Regions from separate parts of the Geobacter grbiciae genome, predicted to be linked through region 1. Evidence: riboswitches for the same ligand, from Rfam matches in the RefSeq annotation. Region 1 holds a riboswitch; the other holds the start of a gene.
What was found. Region 1 has a riboswitch for molybdenum cofactor ahead of KJB29_RS04120 (ferredoxin). Riboswitches for the same ligand answer to the same signal wherever they lie in the genome.

Region 1 (7,606 bases):
ACGTCGCTCACTACCAGATACCCGCCGTCCTTCACGACCCGCGCAAACTCCCGGAGGGGAGCCGACCGGTCAGGGAGGACGGAAAGGACGCATTCACACAGAAGGAGATCGACGGTGGCGCTCCGGAGGGGGATCGTTGCAGCCTCCCCCCGGATAAGGCGGGCCGTTTCGAGGCGGGGGGCGGTACCCCCGAGAAGGGGCTCCGACGGGTCGAGCCCCACCAGGCGGCGGAAACCGGTCCGTTCCAGGTGATACAGGGTTCCGCCGGCACCGCAGCCGACATCGGCAATCAGGGAATCGGCGGAAAGGTTGCAGACCTCCAGTGCCCGGTCTGTAAGCGCGGTCCCCCCTGGCCGTAGGCACGGACCCACGGTGCGACAGAGCTCCAACCAGTTGAGTGCGGTACCGTTCATCGGTTCACCGTGCCGCCGGAAAGTTACTTGTCTTCCAGCGCCTGTTCTGCCGCGGCCAGCTTCCCGGTTGCCAACTCCTCAGTGACAAGGATGAAGCCGCACCCGGAGCAGGCCGGAAGAGTGATGGGAAATATGGACTGCATGTACTGGAGCCTGACAGTTTGCTCCTCCAGGGGGGCCTGGCACTGATTGCAGAGCCATTCGCTGCCGCTGCCGGATTTTACCCACTCCTGCGTGCTCCCGCTGGACTTCATCGCCATCCGGTGGGAATACGCGGTGACCAGCCGATAGTCATCACCGGTCCGGACATACTCTGCCCAGTAGGTGACCGCTTTGGGGCGATGGAAGGCGAGAAAATGGCCGGTGGCAGAGTTGAGCAGCTTCCTGCTGGTGGTCTCGGCATGAAGGATGACCTTCTGCGCATCCTCCCTCAGGATCGAGCGGTCCTCCATGAGACGCTCGACCTCCCCGGGTATCTGCAAACTGATCTGCTCATACGCGTTCATCTGGCGGTCCCCCATCCTGTCGCATGATATCTGCCCCCTTCCCTAACGGGTTGCCACCCGCACCCTTCTCTCGAAGGTCTCCCCCTCTTCCGACACACGGTCATCAGGTACGCAACCGGCAGTGAGGTTCGGTTCTTCCAGCAGGACCAGGTCACCGCGCAGCAGATGTACCTCCACCTCTTCCCCTGCCGCCACCACCGACGGTCCTTCGGGGAGGATGACAATGGCATTGGCCCGTTGGATGGTACTCAGCCGGCACGCCTTGTGGTTTCCGACCGTGGTGGCCATGTAGCGGCCGTTCTCCGCTTCTACCCGGACCGACTGGCAATGGACCCGGCCGGGCTCCTTGCGGATATCTTCCCGCAGCCGTGCCTTGAGGTTCGGCCTGACCGTCCGGCGATGCCCCATCAGCCTGAGCAGCCCCGGTCTGACGAATTCCTCGAACGTGACCATGGTCGACAACGGATTGCCGGGAAGGGAGAAGACCGGGATCCCGTCCTTCATGCCGAAGGCCTTGGGTCCGCCCGACTTCATGTCAATCTTTCCGAGCATCTGCCTGACCCCCACCTCAACCAGCACATCCCGCACGAGGTCCCGGGCTCCTGCCGAGACGCCGGCCGTAGTGATCAGCGCATCGGCCTTCAGTCCCGTCTGAAGCTGCTCTTTCAGGCTTTCCCGGTTGTCACGACCTATGCAGAGGAGAATCGGCTCGGCGCCGATCTCCCTGAGAGCCGCAGCCAGATACTGGGCATTGCTGTTGATGATGCGTCCGTTTGACGGATGCTCTCCCAGTTCGATCAACTCATCGCCGGTGGAGAGCACCGCCACCCGCGCCTTCCGGTAGACCGGCACCACCGCTTGGCCGAATGAGGCCAGCAAGCCTATCTCCTGCGCCTGAATGACCGTCCCCTCCGTCAGCACCAGGTCGCCGCCTGTCAGATCCTCACCCCGGAAGCGGATATGCTGCCGGCGACGGACCGGCGCCATGACCGTCACCATGCCGTCCGTCTCCAGGGTATCCTCCCCCGGCACCACCGCATCGCAGTTGTGGGGGACAGGTGCACCGGTCATGATCCGGACGGCGCACCCCCCCAGAACCGGCTCCGACACATTGCATCCGGCCGGAATAAAGCCGGTAATCCGTAGGGTGGTCCCCTCGCCCGTGCAGTCCGCACTTCTTAGGGCGAATCCGTCCCTCGCCGAATTGTCGAAAAGCGGCAAATCCCACGGTGCCGCCACATCCCTGGCCAGGACCCTCCCCAGGGCGGACTGCAGGTCGACACGCTCCACTCCGAGCGGAGTTATGTTATCAAGAATAATCCGGAGGGTTTCCTCTGAGTCTGGCATCTCACCTTCTCCACAATCCGTTCAGCTTCCATGATGGACGCATGTTGTGGTCCCCCCGGCAGGGCCGGGGGGACTATCATGCTACCCGTTCTTGCGCCCGGAAGTAGTATCACTTCTTCGACATTCGGGCAACCGTATCCATTACCTTGTCGAAACCATGTTTTCGCACCAGCGATTCCAGACCGACCTCCATCTCGGTCACCGTCGTTTGTATATCCTTCTCATCCACTTCCACTTCCCGTTCTTCGTAGACCAGGGCATCGACCAGGCACCACTTGACACATACCGGCTCGTCTTCGCCGTCGCACATGTCGCATTTCAGGGGCAGACCCGAATCCGGTTCCTTGAAGAGGTCCCGGGAGGGGCAGGCGGCACGGCAGGAGTCGCACTCGTTGTATTCCTTGCCGTCGATGATGTACTTGTTCCGCCCCATGCACTCGGATTCGGTGTACTCGCCGGCAAAGACCGGCATCCAGATGTCCTCGAGACGGTTGGTGATGACCTGGATGCGCGACCGTGCCGGGTTGTTGCTGCTGTACGGCGGAACCGCGTGGAAGGCGGAGCACATGATTTCGCAGGTCCGGCAGCCGTTGCACTTGTCGGCATCAACCGTGATCGTCCTGACTTTCCGTTTAATTTTGGCCATTTTTCAAGATCCCCCTCTTTTCCAGGTCGTCGGCGACATAGCCCAGGTCCAGTTCTTCCAGCTTTTCCCGTGTGGGAATGCCGTCGTGGTTCCATCCCTTGTACGTGTAATAGGTGGAAAGAAGCTGCTCTTCCAGTTCGGGGAAGCGTTTCTTCCAGTGGTCAGCGGGCGGCTTTTCGTCAACTCTCCTGATACCCAGCCTGTTGTTGTAGGCTCGGTGCAGGTTCCGGCTCCTGTTGGCAATCTGCTTCAGCCCTGACTCGTCCAGATCCAGGCCGGTAGCCGCGGAGATTATTTTCGGGTAGTTGTGGATGTGATAGGGCGGCTTCAGGCAGAAGGACGACATGCCGCAGCACATCCCCACGGCGTCATCGATGTTGTGCATCATCTCCATCCAGTCCACGATTTCAGAGCACATGTCCGGTGTCGGGAAGTAGGGAATCGACTTCTCCCCCCTCAGTTCCCAGTCCAGCACGATCTGCTTGAACTTTTCGTCGGGAATCTGGGGCCAGTCGCGGACGAATTCCTCCCGCTGCTCCATGGTTGGGAAGGCCGATTGGGGCCACTGTCCTTCCATCTGGGTGATGCTGATCTTCTCGTTGGTGGAATACATGAGGAAATAGAGCGGATCCAGGGTCCCGAGCTTGACCGGGAGCTGCTCGTGCTTCTTGATGGTGTTGTGATCGAAGGCTTCCGCACCGTTGCCGATCTTGCGGGCTGCGAAATAGACGCCGTCGGCCAGGATATCGCCAATCCCCTCACGACGTGCGACCCGGTCGAGGAGCCAGAAGAATCTCCCTTCCTTGTCGGACGGACACCCCTTGAAGTCCTTGTCAGTGAGAATGCCGGCTTCATAGAGCTCAACGGCAAAGGCAAGAATCTGGGGCGTCGAGAAGGAATCAACCCCGTACTCGGTGGCGCGCTGGAGGATCTTCCAGGAGAAATCAAGGTCATCCACATAAGCCGCCATGGCATAGGTGAGCTTGCCGAAGCATTTCGCCATATACCGTGGGGTATCCTTGTGGGAAATAAGCGCCCCGCAATGGGTCGGACAGTTGTAACAGCTGATCAGACGCTTTACTGCGCCATGCTGTGACTTTGACCATGACTCGTCGATCTCTTCGGTCCAGAAGTCCCTTCTCCGGGTCCGGGCATTGCCCCAGGCGAAGTTCTCCGTATGCCATTTTTCATCGGTATGGAGCATCTCCTGGGGCGACCCGATGCCGGAAAGGATGGTCATGACGTCCTTAATGGGGTTGGCCCATCGGTACTTGATATAATCCGTCACCCCCTGCAACTCTTTCATGAACTCTTCCGGCCGGGCAAGGAAGACATCGCCGGTGCCGCGGACAGCCACGGCCTTGATCTTCTTGTCGCCCATGATCGCGCCGCCGCCGAGTCGGCTGGCGCTTGAGCGGGATTGCTCAATGGAAGCCGTAAAGACCCGGTTCTCACCGGCGATACCGATGGCAGCCACCTGGGCTTTCGGATCGTTCAGCTCCTTCCGGATGAGTTCCTGGGTCTCAACCGCCCCCCTCCCCTTCAGATGCGACGCATCACGCAGCTCCACCTTGTTATTGGAGACGTACAGATAGACCCAGTCGGGCGACTTGTTCTTGAAGATGATCTTGTCGTAGCCGGCATACTTCAGCTCGGCCGCGAAAAACCCCCCCATCATCGGATAGGCCAGCGTGCCCGATTGGGGCGAAATGAAAGAAACAACGGTGCGGTTGGCGCTAAACACCGGCGTGCCGTTCAGCAGGCCGGTACTAAATACCAGCAGATTTTCGGGATCGAATGCCCTGGTTTCCGGCGGTACCCTGTCCCAGTGGAGCTTGACGCTTGTTCCCAACCCCCCGAGATGGAGCTCCATCAGCCTGGGATCGGTTGCGACCCGTTCGATGTTCCCCTTCGCCAGGTCGACTTCCAGATAATATCCTGCCTCTGCGTATCTCATTTTTCCTCCTTTTTCCCGATGTACACCCTGTGTCTAATTTTCTATGCGGAGGCAGGTCTGTAGCGAATGCTGGCAGAATCCCCCGCACGCTTCCCCGATGCAGGCCCCGGGACGTCCCAGATGCTCTCTCATCACCTCGGGTTCCAGCGCCACCCGTTCGATAGTTCCCGTTGCCAGATTGATTTCCAGATAACATCCGACCTCTTCGTATTTCATATCCTCCTCCTCTCACCACTTGTTGTCGTAATCCGGCATCATCACACCGGACACGTTGGTACGCGGTCTATCCCGCAAAAAAAACAAAAGGGGCGCTCTCTGGATAGAAAGGCCCCTGAACGTCGCGGACATACCTCCGCGTCGCTGGGTCCCCTTTGCATAAGGAAGGCAACGCCGTTTCCAGCGATACCCATAGGCCGGACCGCCCTGGGGATGTTCCCTTTAGGCGCCGCGGCTCGGAGACGGTTTTAAATTTTTTCAAGTCCCGCTTCCCGCCGACAGCCCGCACTAGAGCCTCGGAGGGAAAAAACAAAAGGGGCGCTCTCCTGGATAGAAAGGCCCCTGAACGTCGCGGACATACCTCCGCGTCGCTGGGTCCCCTTTGCATAAGGAAGGCAACGCCGTTTCCAGCGATACCCATAGGCCGGACCGCCCTGGGGATGTTCCCTTTAGGCGCCGCAGCTCGGAGACGGTTTTAAATTTTCGCGGTGCAAAGCATCTGCCGCACCCTGTTACTACAACTCCACCATAAGCTCACGCTTATTTGCGTAAATTAGTACTACATTACTATTTTACTTGTCAAACAAAAAATTCTCGCTTAGTGTGCAAATATCTGTAAGGTGCCTTGTCTGCCCAAGAATGACAACAGGCCAAAAAAAGATTCACCTGGAGAACAACACCATGAACGACCAGTCAGTGAACACGATCACCTTCGATGGCCCCTATCTCGACATTTTGCTCATGAAGCATCAAGGGCTCTGTTGCAGCCAGATCGTGGTCAAGCTGGTGTTGCGCGACCTGGGTCGAGACAACCCGGACCTGGTCAGGTCGATGGCGGCCCTCTGCAACGGTTTTTACGCCGGCGTCACCTGCGGGGTGCTCACCGGTGCGTCATGCGCGTTGTCACTGGCACTGGATGGTTCGAGGGAGCGGGAGAGGCAGGACTCGGAGTTTCCCCTGCTGCTGGCTGAATTGTGGGACTGGTTCTCGGTCAAGGCTGAAAAAGAGTACGGCGGGATCAACTGCGACGAGATCCTGAAGGCGAGCCCCGACAAGCGGGCCTGCTCGGACCTGCTGCTGGCAACCATGGAGAAACTCCAGTCGATACTGGCGACCGTGGGCGGTACAGGTCAATGACCACTCCGTTACCACCTGTGAAACAAGCATGGAAGAAAGGGGTGCCGCGATGAATAGGACGCCGCTGGAGGGGTGGATACGGGACAAGCTGCTTCTGCCCGGCACGCAGGCACTAACGCGGAGCGACCTTGAGACGTTTCAAGTACGAAAACTGCGGGAGGTGGTCACCTATGCCCAGACAAAGAGCCCCTTCTACCGGAACCTTCTCGCCGAAGTCGATGACCTGGACGTGAAGGATCTGCAGGCATTCAGCCGCCTCCCCTTCACGACGCCGGACGACGTGAGAACCCAGGGGATGCGGATGCTCTGCACCTCCCAGGACGAAATCGAACGGGTGGTCACCCTGCAAACCTCAGGGACCAGCGGCGAGGCAAAGCGGATATTTTTCACGGCAGAAGACCTGGAGCTGACGGTCGATTTCTTCCATCACGGCATGGCGACCATGGTCGCTGCCGGGGCAACCGTCATCATCTTTCTGCCCGGCGAACGACCCGACAGCGTTGGTGACCTGCTGGCGCGGGGATTGAGACGGCTGGGGGTGAGGCCGGTAACCTTTGGCCCGGTACGGGACCCGATAGCGGCACGGGCGGAGATTATGCGCCACCCCTCCCCTTGCCTGGTGGGGATACCGACCCAGATTCTTTCTCTGGCCCGTGGTGAGGGTGGCGAGGCGATTCCACGGGGCTGGGTGGAGAGCGTCCTTCTTTCAACGGACTACGTGCCCACGGCGATCGTGGAGGAACTGAAGCAGAACTGGGGCTGCCGGGTCTTCACCCACTACGGCATGACGGAAACCGGGCTGGGGGGAGGCGTGGAGTGTGAGGCAAGGGACGGCTACCATCTGCGCGAGGCCGACCTGTATACGGAAATCGTCGACCCGGCCACAGGCCGGCCGGTAGCCGATGGCGAGTTCGGGGAAGTGGTCTTCACGACCCTCACCCGAAGCGGGATGCCGCTCGTGAGGTACCGGACCGGGGATCTGGCGAGGATGATGCCGGAATCCTGCCCCTGCGGCACGGTGCTGAAACGTCTCGGGAGGGTGCAGGGACGAATCGGGGCGACCGTGAGGCTCAGGGATGGGGCAAGCATCGCCATGGCAACTCTGGACGAGGCGTTGTTTCCGATTCCCGGACTGCTGAACTTTACGGCCGAAATCGCCGATAACGGCGGCCGGGATCAACTCAACCTCTGTCTCCAGGCATGCGAGGGGCAGGAAGAACAGGTCGCCAGGGGGGCCGTTGCCGCCCTTGTGCGCGCCGAATCAAGCGATCCCCTGTTCCGGCAGGGGGGGCTGACGCTGGGGAGCATCACCTTCGACAGGGCCGGCTGGTTCACGACCGGCACCGGGAAACGGCAGATCAGGGATGTCCGGCAGGAGAACCAA
Region 2 (7,606 bases), on a different contig from region 1:
AAAACGGCTGCCTGGCTACTTTGCGGCCTTGTAAGGTGGACATGGAATCATCGAAATCCTCATCAGACAGAAAAGCCCGCTTTCGGCCACGGGCTTTTCGAACTTTTCGAAGGGGGGAGTTTGAAGGAAGGGGAGTTAAGGAATCAGAAATCAACCCGCCATATCGATGATGCCACCTCTGCAAGACGAATCTGGCGTGCCTGGATTTTGCTTTCATTCCACTCGTCGTAATGCTCGGCAATCGCCTTTGTTATCTGGAAATCACTGGTCGCGTAGATTTCCCGCTTCTTTTCATACTCTCCATTGCCCAGCTGCCGGTTTTCCTTCGCCTCCAACGGGGTCATGTTGCCAAGGCGGTATATCAGCCTGTCCTGCTTTGCCTCTTCAATGTATGACCAGACTTCCGAAGGGCTTTCAGGCAAAACATGTTCGAGATTATAGGTCGCGCTTTCAAAATCGAAATCCTGCCCTGATTGCTGCCGCTCTATCTGGAACAGTATGTAGCGGACAACCTTGCGGTTCCTGGTGTTGGTAGTCCGCAATTCCTTCTCAGCGAATGCTGCCTTGAATTGACGGTCGTCAGGATAAATCTCTTTCAGGACGTTCAATACCGCCGGTGTCGAACCGAGAGAGCCGTCAGTAATCTTCCAGGCCGCTTCGTTGTAAGTGCGTTCCTGATCATGCGTCTGCAGGTTGCAGATTACGTTGTAACGGAAAGAAATGACCGCGACTGCCCGAAGTATCCTGGTGAATGTTATTCGATCCGTTGCGGCGAACCGCTCATAACACGCCAACAACATGGCCAGCGGCTGGCGTACATTGAACATCAGCAGTTGTTGTAACGCCTGGTATTCGTCATCATTCCAGAATGGTTTCTGGGGATCCCGCAAAGCGGCATACACTTCCGCGCTGCTATCCAGCCCGCGCAGCAGTTCGAATGCCTGCTCACGGGTATTGATCTTGCGGCGAATTGTCTTGAACAGATCGGCTTTTCGCACCAGCCGGTTTTTGCTGTTCCAGTAGACCCGTAGAAACTCCGGGAAACTCTCACTCCCCAGCAGTCCTACGATACGCTCCCAGCGCTCTTCCAGAGCTTTCAGTTCCGTTTCGTGCGAATCGCCGGAACTGATCACCGAGAACAAGTAGTTTTTGAGCAGGTCTGTTGCCGATAGCCGAACGCCACGGGCATTGAGGGTTTCAAACACCTTGAAGGCATTCAGTTCGTCGGTGACTGTGATTACCGTAAAAAAGAGCTTATCCACCAGGCTGTCGATAAAGGAAGCCAGTTTTTCACCGCTGTCTACTTTTTGCCCGGCATACCCCTTGACCTTGTCCTTGAACCAGATGAATGCCTTGCGCAGTTGATGTTCCGATGCGTTCAAGCCGCGTTGCGGCAGGGATTCCAACGGCACCAGATAGGTTTGATAAAAGCGGTTGTTATGGCGGTTAAGTTCGAGTTTTGAGCGGGGCACCAGGGAAACCGGGTCCACATAGCCGATATAGCTGTTCTGCAGATTATCCCTGCGCCGCTGGTTCTTGTCCGGATCAACGTCCGCTGCCACCAGGTCTTTCAAGTGGCCAAGCGCGGCCAGGATCATGACACTGATGGTTGTCAGGCGCTGCTGTCCGTCGATGATATCAAAACGCTTACTGTCCGGAGACTGCAACACCAGATACCCCATGTAATGGGCAGGCTCACCGTCGGCATCAAGCAGGCCAAGCATATCCTGCCATAAATCGTCCCACTCATCTTCGCCCCAGGAGTAGTCGCGCTGGAAGGGTGGTACCCGATAGACAAGGCCATTTCCCAACAACTGACGAAAAGTCTGGTTTGCAGTATTGAAGTTCATCGCGGACATATCTTGCTCCTCCCCGGCATCCAGCCCAGATCCTTCTCGAGCGCATTTTGAAAGTCCCCACCCTGGTGCAGGATGTCTAATCTTTCACGTTAAGGGCGCCCCCCTTTTTCTCCATTATCAGCTAGCCTTAACTGCCTCGTCCGGTACAAGACAGACTCCAGCCCACAACCGACCGCCTGGGCGTATTTACATACTCATCTCATAACATGTTTGTTACATGCCTTCAAGATGCTGCCAGGGGGTTACGCTAGGGAAGATAAATCAGGTCGCACCCGCGGCACTTCCCGTACCGCTGCGCCGGGAGGAAAACGTTGATGGTGAGACAGTGGGGGCACTGCCAGAAAGCAAAGCTGGTGACTTCCCGGCCGGCGAGGGTGCTGAACAGCCAGCGATAGTAGGCATCCCAGTCGTACTTCGGAGGCTGCGCGGCCTGTTCAACCAATTGTTCCAGCAGCATGGGAACCTCCCTTGTCGTCTGGCATCAGTGTACACCACAACAGCCCACAAAAAAACCGCTCCGTCGGCACGAAGCAGACAGGAGCGGTTTTTTTCAGAAACCGGGTCGGCGGCATGTTCCGGATCAAGCCTCCCCGCGGGCTTCGGTGTACTTCAGAGCCGCAGCCCGGATAGCATCCATTCGCCTTTGTTCCGCATTTTCCACGAATGAACAGAACGCCTCGCGCATGATATCCGAGGCGCTCATTTTCTTCTTTTCCATGAGCCGCCGGATCTCCTCCATCTGATCGTCGGTGACCCGTACCGATATGACCGTCGGCTTGGGGTTCACGCTGACCGGTTTTCCCATTATTCACCTCCTGACCATGAAATGACTGCATCCGGCCTCGCCGGTTTTTCTCAGACAACCTGCGACAGGTAGTGGCAAGTTCAGTACCAATAGCCCCACGGGACAGGGGCCGGTTTCCGGCGAAAATGGAGCCAAGCCGGCGACTGCCGAGGCTTTTCTAATTTGCTGCCGGCGAACGACCAAAGGGAGCACCAGGGAGAGGACAGGGGGGGCGTGGTGTTCCACAACATCACAACCGTTCCAGAACAGAACGCGAGCCTGCACCAATTCAGAACAGCGTTAACGTAGAGCCACATCCCCGATTTGCCCATCAAAGCTAACCTCAAAATTCAATTGTTGCTGTGAATTCAATTAATTACCACCGCCTATCCCCTCCCCCTCCAAATTTGGTATGCGGCTTGCCTTAGTCCCAAACAGCCGTTCTAAAAAACCGTATGACAACTGACAGGTTGAACAGAGAAAGTTTTCACCGCAGTGGCAGAACGCCACACACCAACAAGGAGGAAGTACACATGGCACTGGCAGATCAGACTTTCGGATTCTTTATTCCCACCGTTACGCTCATGGGGGTCGGCTCTTCCAAGGAGACCGGCGCGCAGGTAAAGGCGCTGGGCGCCCGGAAGGCGCTCCTGGTGACCGACAAGGGGATCTCGGCCATGGGGATGGCCGACCAGATCAAGGAGCAGGTGGAAGCCGCCGGCGTCGCGGTCGTCATCTTCGACGGCGCCGAGCCGAACCCCACCGACACCAACGTCCACGACGGCGTCAAGGTCTATCAGGAGAACGGCTGCGACTCCATCATCTCCCTCGGCGGCGGCAGCTCCCACGACTGCGCCAAGGGGGTGGGCCTCGTGATCGGCAACGGCGGCCACATCCGCGATTTCGAAGGGGTTAACAAATCCACGAAGCCGATGCCCCCCTTCGTCGCCATCAACACCACCGCCGGCACCGCCTCGGAGATGACCCGCTTCTGCATCATCACCAACACTGACACCCACGTGAAGATGGCCATTGTCGACTGGCGCTGCACCCCGAACATCGCCATCAACGACCCGGTCCTCATGCTCGGCAAGCCCGCGCCCCTCACCGCCGCCACCGGCATGGACGCCCTCACCCACGCGGTCGAGGCCTACGTCTCCACCATCGCCACCCCCATCACCGACGCCTGCGCCCTCCAGGCCATCAAGCTGATCGCCGAGTACCTGAGCCCGGCCGTGGCCAATGGCGACAACCTGGAAGCCCGGGACCGGATGGCCTACGCCGAGTACCTGGCCGGCATGGCGTTCAACAACGCGAGCCTCGGCTACGTCCACTCCATGGCCCACCAGCTGGGGGGCTTCTACAACCTTCCCCACGGGGTCTGCAACGCCATCCTGCTGCCGGCGGTTTCCGAATTCAACGCCATCGCCTGCCCGAAGCGGTACGCCGACATCGCCGTGGCCCTGGGCGAAGACATCACCGGCCTTGCCCCCCTGGATGCCGCCGCCAAGGCCATTGCCGCCATCCGCAAGCTCTCGGCGGCCATCGGCATCCCGGCCGGCCTCAAGGAGCTGAACGTGAAAGAAGGGGACCTGAAGGTCATGGCCGAGAACGCCAAGAAAGACGCCTGCCAGCTGACCAACCCGCGCAAGGCGACCTTGGAGCAAGTGATCGGCATCTTCAAAGCGGCGATGTAGACGGCTGCCGCTTTCGCGCAATCCCGGCGTTGCCCTTCGCGATGCTCTTGTGCGGCGTAGCGCTGCTACGCCTCCGCGGCATCACTCGGACGCCTTGGCCTTGCACGAATTCGACACCCGTAATAGTTGCAGATAACAACCAACACTCTCCGAGCCTCCCGGCCTAACAGGGAAACCTCACGGCCCAGGGCCACCGGGTGCCGCCGGAAACGGCGGCGCCTCCCTTTCGGAAAGGAGAACCATCAATGAGAAACGCTATCTATAGAAAGGGAGCAATCAGTTCATGGATAAGATAATCCGCGTAAACATGGCCGACCTGAGCACCAGGATCGAGGCGGTCCCCGCTGAATGGGCGGGGCTTGGCGGCCGCGGCCTGACCTCGACCATCGTTGCCGCAGAGGTCCCCCCCACCTGTCACCCCCTGGGCCCCAGCAACAAACTTGTCTTCGCCCCGGGACTCCTTACCGGAACGCCGGCCGCCAACTCGGGCCGCCTCTCGGCCGGGGCCAAGAGCCCCCTGACCGGCACCATCAAGGAGAGCAACGCCGGAGGCACCGCGGCCCAGATGCTCGCCCGCCTTGGCATCAAGGCGCTGATCATCGAGGGAATCCCCAAGGCCGATGCCTGGTACAGCCTCCACGTCTCCATGGACGGGGTGACCGTTCAGGAAGAAGCGGAACTGGTGGGGAAAGGGAATTTCGCCGTCATCGAGGCCCTTGAGGCCCGCCTCGGGAAGAAGACCGGCATCCTCACCATCGGCCCGGCCGGCGAGCTGAAGATGACCGCAGCCAACATCTCCGTCAAAGACCCGGACAGCAAGATCCGCAGCCACGGCCGCGGGGGGGTGGGGGCCGTCATGGGCTCCAAGAAGATCAAGTTCATCTCCATCAACGACGAGGGGGCCCCCAAGGTTCCGATCGCCGATCCGGAGAAATTCAGGACCGCCTCCCGGGCCTTTGCCAAGGCGCTCCTGGACCACCCCGTGAGCGGCGAAGGTCTCCCCACCTATGGCACCAACGTCCTGGTCAACATCCTCCACGAGGCGGGAGGGCTGCCGACCCGGAACTTCACCGCAGGGCAGTTCGACAGCCACGACAAGATCTCCGGCGAGACCTTGCACGAGACCATCGTCGCCCGGGGGGGCAAGCACAAGCACGGCTGCCACGCCGGTTGCATCATCCAGTGCTCCCAGGTCTACCACGACAAGGAGGGGAAATACGTCACCTCCGGCTTCGAGTACGAGACCATCTGGGGGCTCGGCGCCGACTGCTGCGTTGACAACCTGGATGATATTGCCAGGGCCGACAACCTCATGGACGACATCGGCATCGACTCCATCGAGACCGCCGTCATGTTCGGCGTTGCCATGGAGGCGGGCATTCTCCCCTTCGGCGACGGTAAAGGGATCATCCGGCTGCTCGAAGAAGAAATCGCCAAGGGTACCGCGCTGGGCCGCATCCTCGGCGGCGGAGCGGGCTCCGTGGGCAAGGCCTACGGCGTCACCCGGGTACCGGTGGTTAAGAACCAGGGGATTCCGGCCTACGACCCCCGGTCGGTGAAGGGGATCGGCATCACCTACGCCACCAGCACCATGGGGGCCGACCACACCGCCGGCTACACCATCGCCACCAACATCCTCAACGTGGGGGGGTTCGTGGACCCGCTGAAGAAGGACGGCCAGGTGGAGCTTTCCCGCAACCTCCAGATCGCCACGGCAGCGGTGGATTCCACGGGGATGTGCATCTTCGTCGCCTTCCCGGCCCTTGATATCCCCGAGTGCCTGCCGGCCTTGATCGACATGATCAACGCCCGTTTCGGCATCAGCCTCACCGGCGACGACGTGACCAACCTGGGGAAATATATCCTGAAGACCGAGCGGCAGTTCAACATCGCGGCCGGATTTACCAGTGAGCACGACCGCCTGCCGGAGTTCTTCAAGACCGAGCCGGTGGCGCCCCACAACGCCGTCTGGGATTTCAGCGACGCCGAGATCGACGAATTCTGGAACTTCTGAAACGCCGGCGCGGACACCTCCCGTGTCCGCGCCCTTTACCAAGGCAAGGCCAAGGGGCCGTGGGGGAGAAGCGCAATGGAGATCACCGTAAAACTGTTCGCCATGTTCCGTGTCGGGCGTTTCGCCGCGGGCACCTATAAATACCGGGATGGGATTACCCCGGCGGACATCGCCGGCGAACTGAAGATCCCGGAAAAGGACGTGGGCATCGTCCTGGTCAACAGCCGGCACGCCAAACTGGACCATCGGCTGTTCGAGGGGGATACCCTGTCGCTGTTCCCCCTCGTGGGAGGGGGGTAAGATGGAGCTGTACGACTTCATCACGGCAGCGGCGCCAGGGGGCCTTTTCCCCTGGACTGCCCAGGTGGAGGCCGCCGAGCGGTTCGGCCTCACCCTCGGCCGTGTGGAAGAGGCGGCCCTCGAACGGGGCATCATGCCGGCTCGCTACCAGCGCAACCGCCGGACCATCACCGTCGACAACCAGCTCCGCCTCTGCCGTAGCTGTGCGGTCATCATCGGCAGCGGCGGCCTCGGAGGGTACCTGATCGAGGAACTGGCCCGCCTCGGGGTGGGAAACCTCGTGGTAGTGGACCCCGACATCTTCGAGGAGCACAACCTGAACCGCCAGATCCTTTCCTCCCCTGCCCTTCTCGGAAAGCCGAAAGCAGCGGTCGCGGCGGCCCGCGTGGCCGAGGTCAACCCGGCGGTCGTCGTCACCCCCCTTCAGATTGCGTTCTCCCGCGAAAACGGCCAGGGGATACTGGCGGGGTCCGACGTGGTGATGGACGGCCTGGACAGCATCGCCACACGCCTTGAACTGGCGGAATGCTGCCGAGGGCTTTCCATTCCCCTCGTGCATGGCGCCATCGGCGGCTGGTACGGGCAGGTGGCCTCCCAGCTTCCCGGGGACGACATCGCCCCATCCCTCTTCGGCAACTGGTCGGAGCCGAAGGGGGTTGAATCGCAGCTCGGCAACCCCTCCTTCACCCCGGCGGTGGTGGCAAGCCTCCAGGTGGCCGAAGCCTGCAAGATCCTCTTGGGTGAGGGGGAATCGCTCCGCCACCGGATGATCTACGTGAACCTCCTCCACATGGAATTCGACGAGGTGCTGCTCGAACCGTCACGGACCGCGGTGGGGGAATGAGCCGTTATAACGTCTGGACACTCCTTCCATTTGGTGATAATCAGCATATTTCATTTTATCAGTTGACACGAATTACTTAATCTGGTACCTTAATACCAGTTTTTAAAA

Region 2: another riboswitch for molybdenum cofactor. It lies ahead of KJB29_RS12990 (aldehyde ferredoxin oxidoreductase family protein); the one in region 1 lies ahead of KJB29_RS04120 (ferredoxin).

Annotation. Positions count from the first base shown of each region.
Region 1 is NZ_JAHDIW010000002.1:162,898-170,503, reverse strand. Features, by position in the region: gene trsM (DVU_1556 family methyltransferase) at 1-413, opposite strand, end outside; gene KJB29_RS04140 (DVU_1557 family redox protein) at 437-919, opposite strand; gene KJB29_RS04135 (molybdopterin molybdotransferase MoeA) at 962-2,266, opposite strand; gene KJB29_RS04130 (4Fe-4S dicluster domain-containing protein) at 2,376-2,912, opposite strand; gene KJB29_RS04125 (aldehyde ferredoxin oxidoreductase C-terminal domain-containing protein) at 2,899-4,869, opposite strand; gene KJB29_RS04120 (ferredoxin) at 4,903-5,085, opposite strand; molybdenum cofactor riboswitch at 5,220-5,339, opposite strand; molybdenum cofactor riboswitch at 5,447-5,566, opposite strand; gene KJB29_RS04115 (DVU_1555 family C-GCAxxG-C-C protein) at 5,767-6,222, shown strand; gene KJB29_RS04110 (DVU_1553 family AMP-dependent CoA ligase) at 6,272-7,606, shown strand, end outside.
Region 2 is NZ_JAHDIW010000010.1:127,957-135,562, forward strand. Features, by position in the region: gene KJB29_RS12970 (DUF262 domain-containing protein) at 144-1,859, opposite strand; gene KJB29_RS12975 (hypothetical protein) at 2,107-2,316, opposite strand; gene KJB29_RS12980 (ribbon-helix-helix protein, CopG family) at 2,440-2,664, opposite strand; gene KJB29_RS12985 (iron-containing alcohol dehydrogenase) at 3,177-4,340, shown strand; molybdenum cofactor riboswitch at 4,476-4,593, shown strand; gene KJB29_RS12990 (aldehyde ferredoxin oxidoreductase family protein) at 4,624-6,354, shown strand; gene KJB29_RS12995 (MoaD/ThiS family protein) at 6,430-6,654, shown strand; gene KJB29_RS13000 (HesA/MoeB/ThiF family protein) at 6,656-7,498, shown strand.